DNA from 4 places in the Streptomyces sp. NPDC085946 genome. Region 1 is predicted to be linked to each of the others. Evidence: riboswitches for the same ligand, from Rfam matches in the RefSeq annotation. Region 1 holds a riboswitch; each other region holds the start of a gene.

Region 1 (2,189 bases):
GGAGCATGCGCATCTCCAGCAGGTCGCCGGCCTCCTGCTCGGTGGGTTCCGCGACGCACGCGCCCGCGTGCCGCCGGGTCACCACGAAGCCCTCGGCCTCCAGGGTGCGCAGGGCCTCCCGGACGGGCACGCGCGAGACGCCGTAGCGGCGGGCGAGCAGTTCCTCGGTGAGCCGGCTGCCGCGCTCGTAGACACCCGCGACGATGTCGTCCCGGATCGCCGTGCACACCGAGTGCGCCGGAATACGCATGACCGACCTCCGCCTTAATCCCCGTGAAACGTCGACGATGGACGCGTGTTCCGTGACTCTATTGCAATGAGCCGGAATTTCCGACGGCGGGCCGGAATCCATGGATATTTTTTGGACAACCGGCCGTTTCGGCCGGCCGTTCCGGAACGGCGAAAGCCCCGGCTCGGGGAGCCGGGGCCGTGCGGAGCGGGCGTCCGCCGGCGTGCGCGCGCCGGGACGGAGCTCGTCTCAGAGGTTCACGCCGTGCGCGCGGAGGTAGGCGACGGGGTCGATGTCCGAGCCGTACTCGGCGCTCGTACGGGCCTCGAAGTGCAGGTGCGCGCCGGTGACGTTGCCGGTCGCGCCGGACAGGCCGATCCGCTGGCCGGGGACGACCTGCTGGCCCACCGTGACGCCGACCGACGACAGGTGCCCGTACTGGGTGTAGGTGCCGTCGTTCATCCGGATGACGACCTGGTTGCCGTAGGCCCCGCCCCAGCCGGCCTCGACGACGGTGCCCATGCCGACCGCCTGGACGGGGGTGCCGCTCGCGGCGTGGAAGTCGACGCCGGTGTGGCTGCCGGAGGACCAGACGGCGCCGCCGGCCCGGTAGCCGGTGGAGACGTAGGAGCCGGCGATGGGCGACACGAACGTGTTGAGGCGCTTGCGCTCGGCCTCCCGGGCGGCGCGCTCCTTGGCCTCACGGGCCTTCTCGGCGGCCGCGGCGGCCTTCTCGCGCGCGGCCTCCTCGGCGGCCCTGCGCTCGGCCTCGGCCTCCTCGGCGGCCTGCTTCTGGGCGGCGGCCTGGGCGTCGACCTGCTCGGCCACGGAGTCGCCGATGGTGACGACGGGGGTGAGCGCGGTCTGCTCGACGACGGGCTCGGAGGCGGCGAAGGCCGGGGCCGCGACGGAGCCGACCACGCCGGTGGTGGCGAGGGCGGCGACGCCCGCCGCGCGGGCGGTGCCGCGCTGCACGCGGCTGGGACGGCGGTGCTTCCCGGTGGCGCGGGTGAACGCCATGAAGTGTGTGGGTCCTTTCCTTCCTTCTCGCCTACCGGGTTAGCTGACGGGTTCGGAGCAGGAAGGTCTCCTACGGACCCCCTCGCGGCTCGCGCGGGCGTCCGATTCACCCCGGGGGACGTGGTGCGATGGGTCCCCGGCTCCCCTGGCTCGCGCCGTACGGGGACTCGGCGATGACTGCCCGCTGCCGCGGGTGCGGCGCACTGCCTGACGAACAGCCGGGACGAAGCTAAGCGGGCCGACTTTCAATTCCCAAACGAATCGCGGCTTTTGTAGCGCATCCCACAGGCCAGACAGGCAACTCCTGCCCCAATTCGGGCATAAGGAAGCCCTGGCGACTCCGTGTCACCAGGGCTCCCCGCGCACGTGCCCCTACTCGGCGGGGACCACGGTGACTTCGCCGATGCCGAGGGCCGCCACGGGCTCCTCGATGCGGCTCGCGTCGCCGACGAGGACGGTCACCAGCCGGTCCACCGGGAAGGCGCTCACGGCCGCCGCGGTGGCCTCCACGGTGCCGGTCGCGGCGAGCTGCCGGTACAGCGAGGCCTGGTAGTCGTCGGGCAGGTGCTGCTCGACCTGGTCGGCCAGCGTGCTCGCGACGGCCGCCGCGGTCTCGTACTTCAGCGGCGCCACCCCCACCAGGTTCTGCACGGCCACGTCGCGCTCGGCGTCGGTGAGCCCTTCCGCGGCCAGCGTGCGCAGCACCGCCCACAGGTCCTGCAGGGCGGGGCCGGTGTTCGGGGTGTCCACCGAGCCGCTGATGGCGAGCATCGCGGCACCCGTGCCCTCCGGGGTGGAGCGCAGAACCTGCGCGAACGACCGCACGCCGTAGGTGTAGCCCTTCTCCTCGCGCAGGACGCGGTCCAGGCGGGAGGTGAGGGTGCCGCCGAGGCAGTACGTGCCGAGCACCTGCGCGGGCCAGACGCGGTCGTGCCGGTCC
Region 2 (2,189 bases), on a different contig from region 1:
TACGGGCCCTGCGGCGGCCGCCGTCCCGCCGCCGACGCGAGCGGAGCCCGGGCCGTCGGCGACGGCGGGACGGCGGCCGAGGACCGTCGTCGCCACCGCGTGCCGGCCGGGGAGCCGGGCGGACGCCGCCGCCCCGCACCCCGCCGCCGGCGGCGGACCGACGGCTCCCGGGCCTCGGGGCGCGGCGGCGTGGCGCTCAGGCGTGACGGTTCGGGGCCGGTGCGGGCCGGCTCCGTCTCGGTGCCGGAGCCCGCGCGCCCCGGGGGAGCAGCCCTGACGGCCCGGCCCCGGCCCCCGCGGACCAGGAAGGCCTCCGTAGCGGCGGCGGCACCGCCGGCCCGGCCGGTCGCCACGTCCGCGAGCACGACCGGTGCGACCGACCCGCTGAAGGAGGACACCGGCACGACCGGACCGGGGCGGCGAGGTGCCGCGCCGGACCGCGGGGGAGCACGGGTGCCCGCTCGTGCCCGGATCCCGTTCTGGAGGGGGCGGCGGCGCGCCGGGCACGCGCCGCCGCCTCCGCAAGGCTTACTTCACCCGGCCGTACCACACGCTCTTCGTCCAGATCTTCTGCAGTCGCACGACGTCCCCGGTCTTGGGGGCGTGCCAGATCTTGCCCGAACCGGCGTAGATGCCGACGTGGTAGACGTTGCTCCCCGAGTGGAAGAACACCAGGTCGCCCGCCTTGCGGCTCGAGGCGGAGATGTGGCGCGTCTTGTTGTACTGCTGGGCAGCCGTGCGGGGCAGCTTCTTGCCCGCCTTCTTGAACGAGTACAGCGTCAGTCCCGAGCAGTCGAACCTGCTCGGACCCGTAGCCCCCCACTTGTAGGGCGACCCCTTCTTGGAGGCCGCGACCTGGAGTGCCTTGGTCGCCGGCGAGGCGGCTTCCGCCTCCGACGCGAAGCCGGGCGCCACGATCGAGCCGCCCACGGCGGCGATGGTCAGGGCCGAGGCCGTACCGGCCCGGGCCATGAGCGACGGGACACGATTGAGCGCAGTCATGCGCAACCCTTCGTCAGCCGCCTGTGAAGGATGACCTGTCGGATTCGGGCTGGCGAAGTTGCCCGGCCGCAAGCGAGCTTGCGGCTTCACCCCAAGGGCTGCTCGGAACTGGCGCTCCGGCGACCCGTCGTGCTTGGGTCCTCCACTCCTGCCGATCCACTCCTGTCGACCGGTCATCCGGGCGGCGGCAGGACTCGGCGTCCGCCCGGATCGCCCCGCCGCGGTGGCGGGGGCTTGTCGTCAGACAGGGATCTTCCTTCATGGATGTGCGAATATCCCAACGGAACCAGGGATTTGTGTTGTTACTCACCACTCACCCGTTCGGGTGGACACCCCTGCGTTCGGGTCACCGTCCCGGCACCCGAGGAGCCCCGGACCAGCGGCGGAATGTCCCATTCCGCCTGGCGGCCAGGCATGTTGCGCAAGCTCAGAGGGTCGAAAGCAGTAGCTGTAAATACCTCGGAAGGGGGTACGTCGTTCGGCCGGTTCGGCGTGGCGCGGGATGTCCGGCCGTCGAGGCGGCGCCCCGGCCGGTGGGGGAGCGTCAGGCGCCGGTCTCCGGAGGCACGGTGACCCGCGCGGTGCGCCGTTCGCCGTCCAGGACCCGCAGCGCCCGGGCCAGTGTCGCGGCGTGCACCTCGGTCTCGCCGCGCCGGTGCATCAGGGTGAGGGCGTCGCGCAGGGCGGTCGCCTTGCCGACGAGGGCCTGCGCCGCGCGCAGCCCGCGGTAGGTGTCGCCCGGCACGGCCGGGTTGATGCGCCCGAGCAGGTCCACGACGTCGAGGTAACGGTCGATCAACTCGGCCTCGGCGCTCGTCAGCGCGGGCATCGGCGGCTGGTCCGGCTGCACCGGCGGCTCACCTCCCGCCGGGCGCGGGACGCGCGCCCGCGCGGTCGGGGACGACCCGGGCGGCCGGCCCGCGGGCCGCCGCCTCCCGGGCGTCGAGGGCCTTCTCCCGCCCGGTGTCCGCGGTCCCCCGCTCCCGGGCGCGGTCCGTGTGCCGCGCGGGCATCTCCTGCGGGCACGCCCGCACGCGGCGCGCCTCCCCGGCCCGGTCGGCCGGGCCGGGCTGACGGAGCACCACGCCTGCGCCCGGCGGGACCGGCCGCTTGCCCGGCGTGCCCGCCGCCGGCGGCGCCGCGGCCGTCGCGCCTCCCCGGCCCGGGCGGACCGGCTCCGCGCCGCA
Region 3 (2,189 bases), on a different contig from region 1:
GGCGTCCAGGTCGAACATGGCCTGGTCGATCAGGCGCTGCTCGGTGGCGTCGTAGCCGACGAGCTCCGGGCCGATCTGCTCGATGACCGCGAGGACGGCCTTCTCCACACCCTTGCCCAGGTAGCGGTTCGAGTCGCCGTCGCGGAGCTCGATGGCCTCGAAGGCGCCCGTGGAGGCGCCGGACGGGACGGCGGCACGACCCGTGCTGCCGTCGTCGAGGCCGACCTCGACCTCGACCGTGGGGTTGCCTCGGGAGTCCAGGATTTCCCGGGCTACGACGACGTCGATGGACGGCACGAGCATCTCCTTCTTGGATGTGACGCGGGTGAGCAGGGCCGCGATGGCTCTGCGAGACGAGCCTAACGGGCTCCGGGTAATCGGCCAGCCGGTCACCCATCTGTTGGACAGAACAGAGCGTAAATTGTTTTCGTACGGAACAAAAGATGCCGTCCGTCCCTCGCGTCACCCGGCGCCGCGCACGGCCCCGCCCCGGCGCGTACGGGGGAACACGCACCGGGGCGGGGAGCTGGGCGGGAAGCCGCTGCCTCTTACTTGAGGTGCAGCTGCTGACCCGGGTAGATGAGGTCGGCGTCCGCGACGATGTCCTCGTTCAGCTCGAACAGCTTCGCCCAGCCGCCCGCGACGTTCCGGTCGGCGGCGATGGAGCTGAGGGTGTCGCCCTTGACGACCTTGTACTCGCCGTCGCCCTTCTTGACCTTCTCGCCGGTCGGGGTGGTGACGGTCTTGTCGCCCTGCTGCGGCTGGGCCGCCGGGCGCTCGGCGGAGCGGGAGGCCGGCTGCTGCTCGGCCTCGCGCGTCTCGGTGGTGCCGGCGGAGCTGTCGGAGCTGCCAGAGCTCTCGGTGCCGGCGGAGCTGTCGGTGGTGCCGGCGGCGGAACCGCCGTCGTAGGCGGCGCCCGACAGGTTCTTGCCGCAGACCGGCCAGGCGCCCTTGCCCTGGCCCGCGAGCACCTTCTCGGCGATCGTGATCTGCTGCGCCTTGCTGGCCTGGTCGGCCGTGGCGGCGTACTGGGTGCCGCCGTAGGCGGCCCAGGTGGACGCGGAGAACTGCAGGCCGCCGTAGTAGCCGTTGCCGGTGTTGATGGACCAGTTGCCGCCGGACTCGCACTGGGCGACGGCGTCCCACTCGGCGGTGGTGGCGGCGGAGGCGTTGCCGGCCGCCATCAGCGGGGCGGCGACGGCCGCGCCGGCGACACCCGCCATGGCGATGGCACGGGTGGCCTTGGACGAACGACGGTGCTTGCCGGAAAACAGCATGGATGGATCCCCTCACCGACGCCTGCGAGGTGAGCTGTCGGGTTCGGGCCGGTTGAGTTGCCCGGCCGCGCCCCTCACGGGACGCGGCTTCACCCCTAGCCGGACTCAGCCTCAAGTGCTGGGCCTGGCACCTACCTTGGGTCCCCCGCTCCTGCCCACGGCGCTTGACGCGACGACTGTTCCCGGGCAGCCGCTGGCAGGATTCGGCGTTGCGGCGGCCGGGGCCCGCGATGGCGAGCGGTCTCGACCGTAGACACGCGATCCGCGGAATTTCAAAGACGATCAGGGCTTCTGAGATCTATCTCTCACCGCACTTATATGGGACATTCAGTGCGAATCGTGGCGCCAACTCCCGCTGTCCGATTACTACTTTTCGTCCGCTCCGGTCTCGACCTCGAGCGCCTGACCGGGCTGGATGAGGTCCGGGTCGGCCCCCACGACCTGCTCGTTCCCGGCGTAGAGCGCGTTCCATCCGCCGTCGTAGTCAAGGGAGTCGGCGATGGACCAGAGGCTGTCGCCGGCGCGCACGGTGTAGGAGCCGTTCACCCCGCCGCGCGCGGCACCGTCGTCGCGCGAGGCGTGCCGCCCCGCCGCCTCGGCCGTACGGGCCTCCTGTGCGCTCTCCTCGGCGCTGGGGCCGCGGTGCCGGCCGGTGCCCGTCGTCGCGGTGTCGGCCGGCGCGGAAGAGCCGTCGCCCTGGACGGACTTGGCCGGCGCGTCGCCCTCCGGCGCGGCCGCGGACGGACTCCCGGATTCCGCCACGTCGTCACGCGAAGCGTCCGACTTGGACGTTTTGCCCTTCTTGTCCGACACATCGTCAGATGACGGCGACACCGACGGGGAGGCGGACGCCGAGGGAGAAGCGGTGGAGGCCCCGGCGGAACCGGAGGAATCCGCGCCCTCGGTGGATTC
Region 4 (2,189 bases), on a different contig from region 1:
GCCGCCGGCGCGCACCAGGTGCTGGGCGGCCTCCGTGATGAAGGGCACCTCGCTCTTGGTGGCCTCGAGCAGCCCTTCCTCGACAGCCGTCAACCCGGCCTGGACATCGGCTTCCAGAGCCTGGTCCCGCACGCTCAGCCCGAACGGCCCGACGACGGTCACGAGGGGTCTCCTGTCTGCTGGTGTCTACTGGCGATTACGCGGTTTGTCGATAGGTCGCTGCCCTCACTCAAGTCAGCGTATCCGGTCACGTTTCGATCACCGCCAGCGCCCACGTCCCCAGTCTCGACGTCGATCGACCGGGAGACGTCCACGCCGGGCCGGACCGTGTCGGATCACGTCCGGAATGTTTTCGATCGGTTCGCCGGAACACCACCGCGGACGGGTATCCCGGCACCCTGTCCGATTTGCCGCAAATGGCAAATGAATTCCCCTAGAGGGGAAATGCCCATCACTTTTGTGATCAGTGAAGTGAGTCACTCGGGCACCATTCGCCCCAGTCGGACACAAGGTGCCTTTCCGCCTTGCCCGAAACGCCAGTTGAGCGTCGCGAGAGCAAAGGATCAAGCACCCCATAAACCCCATCGAAAGATCAAACGGCGACTTCTGTGATGTCGCCGCTTGTTCCCGACATGTGCTCTCGCATACGTTCCGGGCCTGCCGGGCGGACGCCGAATCCTGCCACCGCCCGTGCCCCCTATCGACCACTTCACTCACGCACGGCAGGAGCGGGGGACCCAGGTAAGCCGCCGGACCGGGCATCGCACCGGAACGGCTCGGGGTGAAGCCGCCACCACGCGGCCGGGCACCTCCCCGCCCGAACCCGACAGCTCACCTCGCAGGCGTCGGAGAGGAACATCGCCATGCCCGCACGAGGCAAGCACCGCCGTCCCGGCCGCAACCCGTTCACCCGCGGCGTCGTCGCCGCCGGCACCGGCACCGCCGCGCTCTCGCTCCCCCTCCTGGGAGCGGCCGCCGCGCACGCCGCCGAGCCGTCCCCGTCCGCGCCCGCCGCCGCCGTGTCGCGGACGGCCGGGGCCGACCAGGCGTCCCCGTCCCTGACGTACACCGTGGTCAAGGGCGACACCCTGTACCGGATCGCCGAGCGGCACGACGTGTCCGGCGGCTGGCGCACGCTCTACCGGGACAACCGCGCCGCCGTCGGCGACAACCCCCGGCTGATCCACCCCGGCCTGGAGCTGAAGGTCGCGGCGTCGCAGGCGGACGCCGGGGACTCCGGCGCCTCCGGGGCCGCCGCGCAGGGCGGCACGGCGACCCCCTCGTCCGCGCGGAGCACCGAGCCCGCCGTGGCCGCCGAGCCGGCCGCGCCCGCCGCCGCGCCCGCCGCCGAGGCCGTACCCGCCGCGGCCACCGAGCCCGCCGCCGAGGCCGCCCCCGCCGCGGCCACCACGTACTCCGACGACCTCGACGGCTGGATCCGCGAGTCGCTGGACGTCATGGCGCGCAACGGGATCCCCGGCACGTACGAGGGCATCCACCGCAACGTCATGCGCGAGTCCTCCGGCAACCCGCTGGCCATCAACAACTGGGACTCCAACGCCGCCGCCGGCACCCCCTCCAAGGGCCTGCTCCAGGTGATCGACCCGACCTTCCAGGCCTACCACGTGCCCGGCACGTCCTGGGACCCGTACGACCCGGTCGCCAACATCACCGCGGCCTGCAACTACGCGGCCCAGCGGTACGGCTCGATCGACAACGTCTTCGGCGCGTACTGAGTCCCGGCGCCCGGGGCTTCCGCCTAGAGGACCGCCGGGACGCCGCCGAAGAGCCGTTCGAGGACGACGGCGATGCCGTCGTCCTCGTTCGATGCCGTGATCTCGTCGGCGACGGCCTTGAGCTCGGGATGGGCGTTGGCCATGGCGACGCCGCGGGCCGCCCAGTCGAACATGGGGATGTCGTTGGGCATGTCGCCGAAGGCGATGGTCCGCTCCGCGCTCAGCCCCAGGTGGTCGGCGGCCAGCGCCAGGCCGGTCGCCTTGGTGACGCCGCACGGCTGGAGTTCCACCGTCCCGGGCCCCGACATGGTGACCGTCGCCAGGCCGCCGACCACCGAGCGCGCGGTCGCCGCCAACTCGTCGTCCGACAGGTGCGGGTGGCGCAGCAGCACCTTGCTGATGGGGGCGCACCACAGGTCCTCGCGCCGCCCGACGCGCAGCGCGGGCAGGGTG

What was found. Region 1 has a riboswitch for cyclic di-AMP ahead of ACIF8T_RS15495 (M23 family metallopeptidase). Riboswitches for the same ligand answer to the same signal wherever they lie in the genome.
Region 2: another riboswitch for cyclic di-AMP. It lies ahead of ACIF8T_RS12020 (C40 family peptidase); the one in region 1 lies ahead of ACIF8T_RS15495 (M23 family metallopeptidase).
Region 3: another riboswitch for cyclic di-AMP. It lies ahead of ACIF8T_RS13915 (transglycosylase family protein); the one in region 1 lies ahead of ACIF8T_RS15495 (M23 family metallopeptidase).
Region 4: another riboswitch for cyclic di-AMP. It lies ahead of ACIF8T_RS30025 (transglycosylase SLT domain-containing protein); the one in region 1 lies ahead of ACIF8T_RS15495 (M23 family metallopeptidase).

Annotation. Positions count from the first base shown of each region.
Region 1 covers NZ_JBITSF010000006.1:316,504-318,692, forward strand. The annotation lists gene ACIF8T_RS15490 (GntR family transcriptional regulator) at 1-250, opposite strand, end outside; gene ACIF8T_RS15495 (M23 family metallopeptidase) at 479-1,249, opposite strand; cyclic di-AMP (ydaO/yuaA leader) riboswitch at 1,264-1,432, opposite strand; gene ACIF8T_RS15500 (M16 family metallopeptidase) at 1,622-2,189, opposite strand, start outside.
Region 2 covers NZ_JBITSF010000004.1:428,444-430,632, reverse strand. The annotation lists gene ACIF8T_RS12020 (C40 family peptidase) at 529-1,002, opposite strand; cyclic di-AMP (ydaO/yuaA leader) riboswitch at 1,006-1,212, opposite strand; gene ACIF8T_RS12015 (hypothetical protein) at 1,547-1,831, opposite strand; gene ACIF8T_RS12010 (ATP-dependent Clp protease proteolytic subunit) at 1,860-2,189, opposite strand, start outside.
Region 3 covers NZ_JBITSF010000005.1:370,013-372,201, reverse strand. The annotation lists gene eno (phosphopyruvate hydratase) at 1-297, opposite strand, end outside; gene ACIF8T_RS13915 (transglycosylase family protein) at 549-1,277, opposite strand; cyclic di-AMP (ydaO/yuaA leader) riboswitch at 1,282-1,450, opposite strand; gene ACIF8T_RS13910 (transglycosylase family protein) at 1,644-2,189, opposite strand, start outside.
Region 4 covers NZ_JBITSF010000019.1:13,397-15,585, forward strand. The annotation lists gene ACIF8T_RS30020 (polyprenyl synthetase family protein) at 1-162, opposite strand, end outside; cyclic di-AMP (ydaO/yuaA leader) riboswitch at 692-860, shown strand; gene ACIF8T_RS30025 (transglycosylase SLT domain-containing protein) at 864-1,736, shown strand; gene ACIF8T_RS30030 (HAD family hydrolase) at 1,760-2,189, opposite strand, start outside.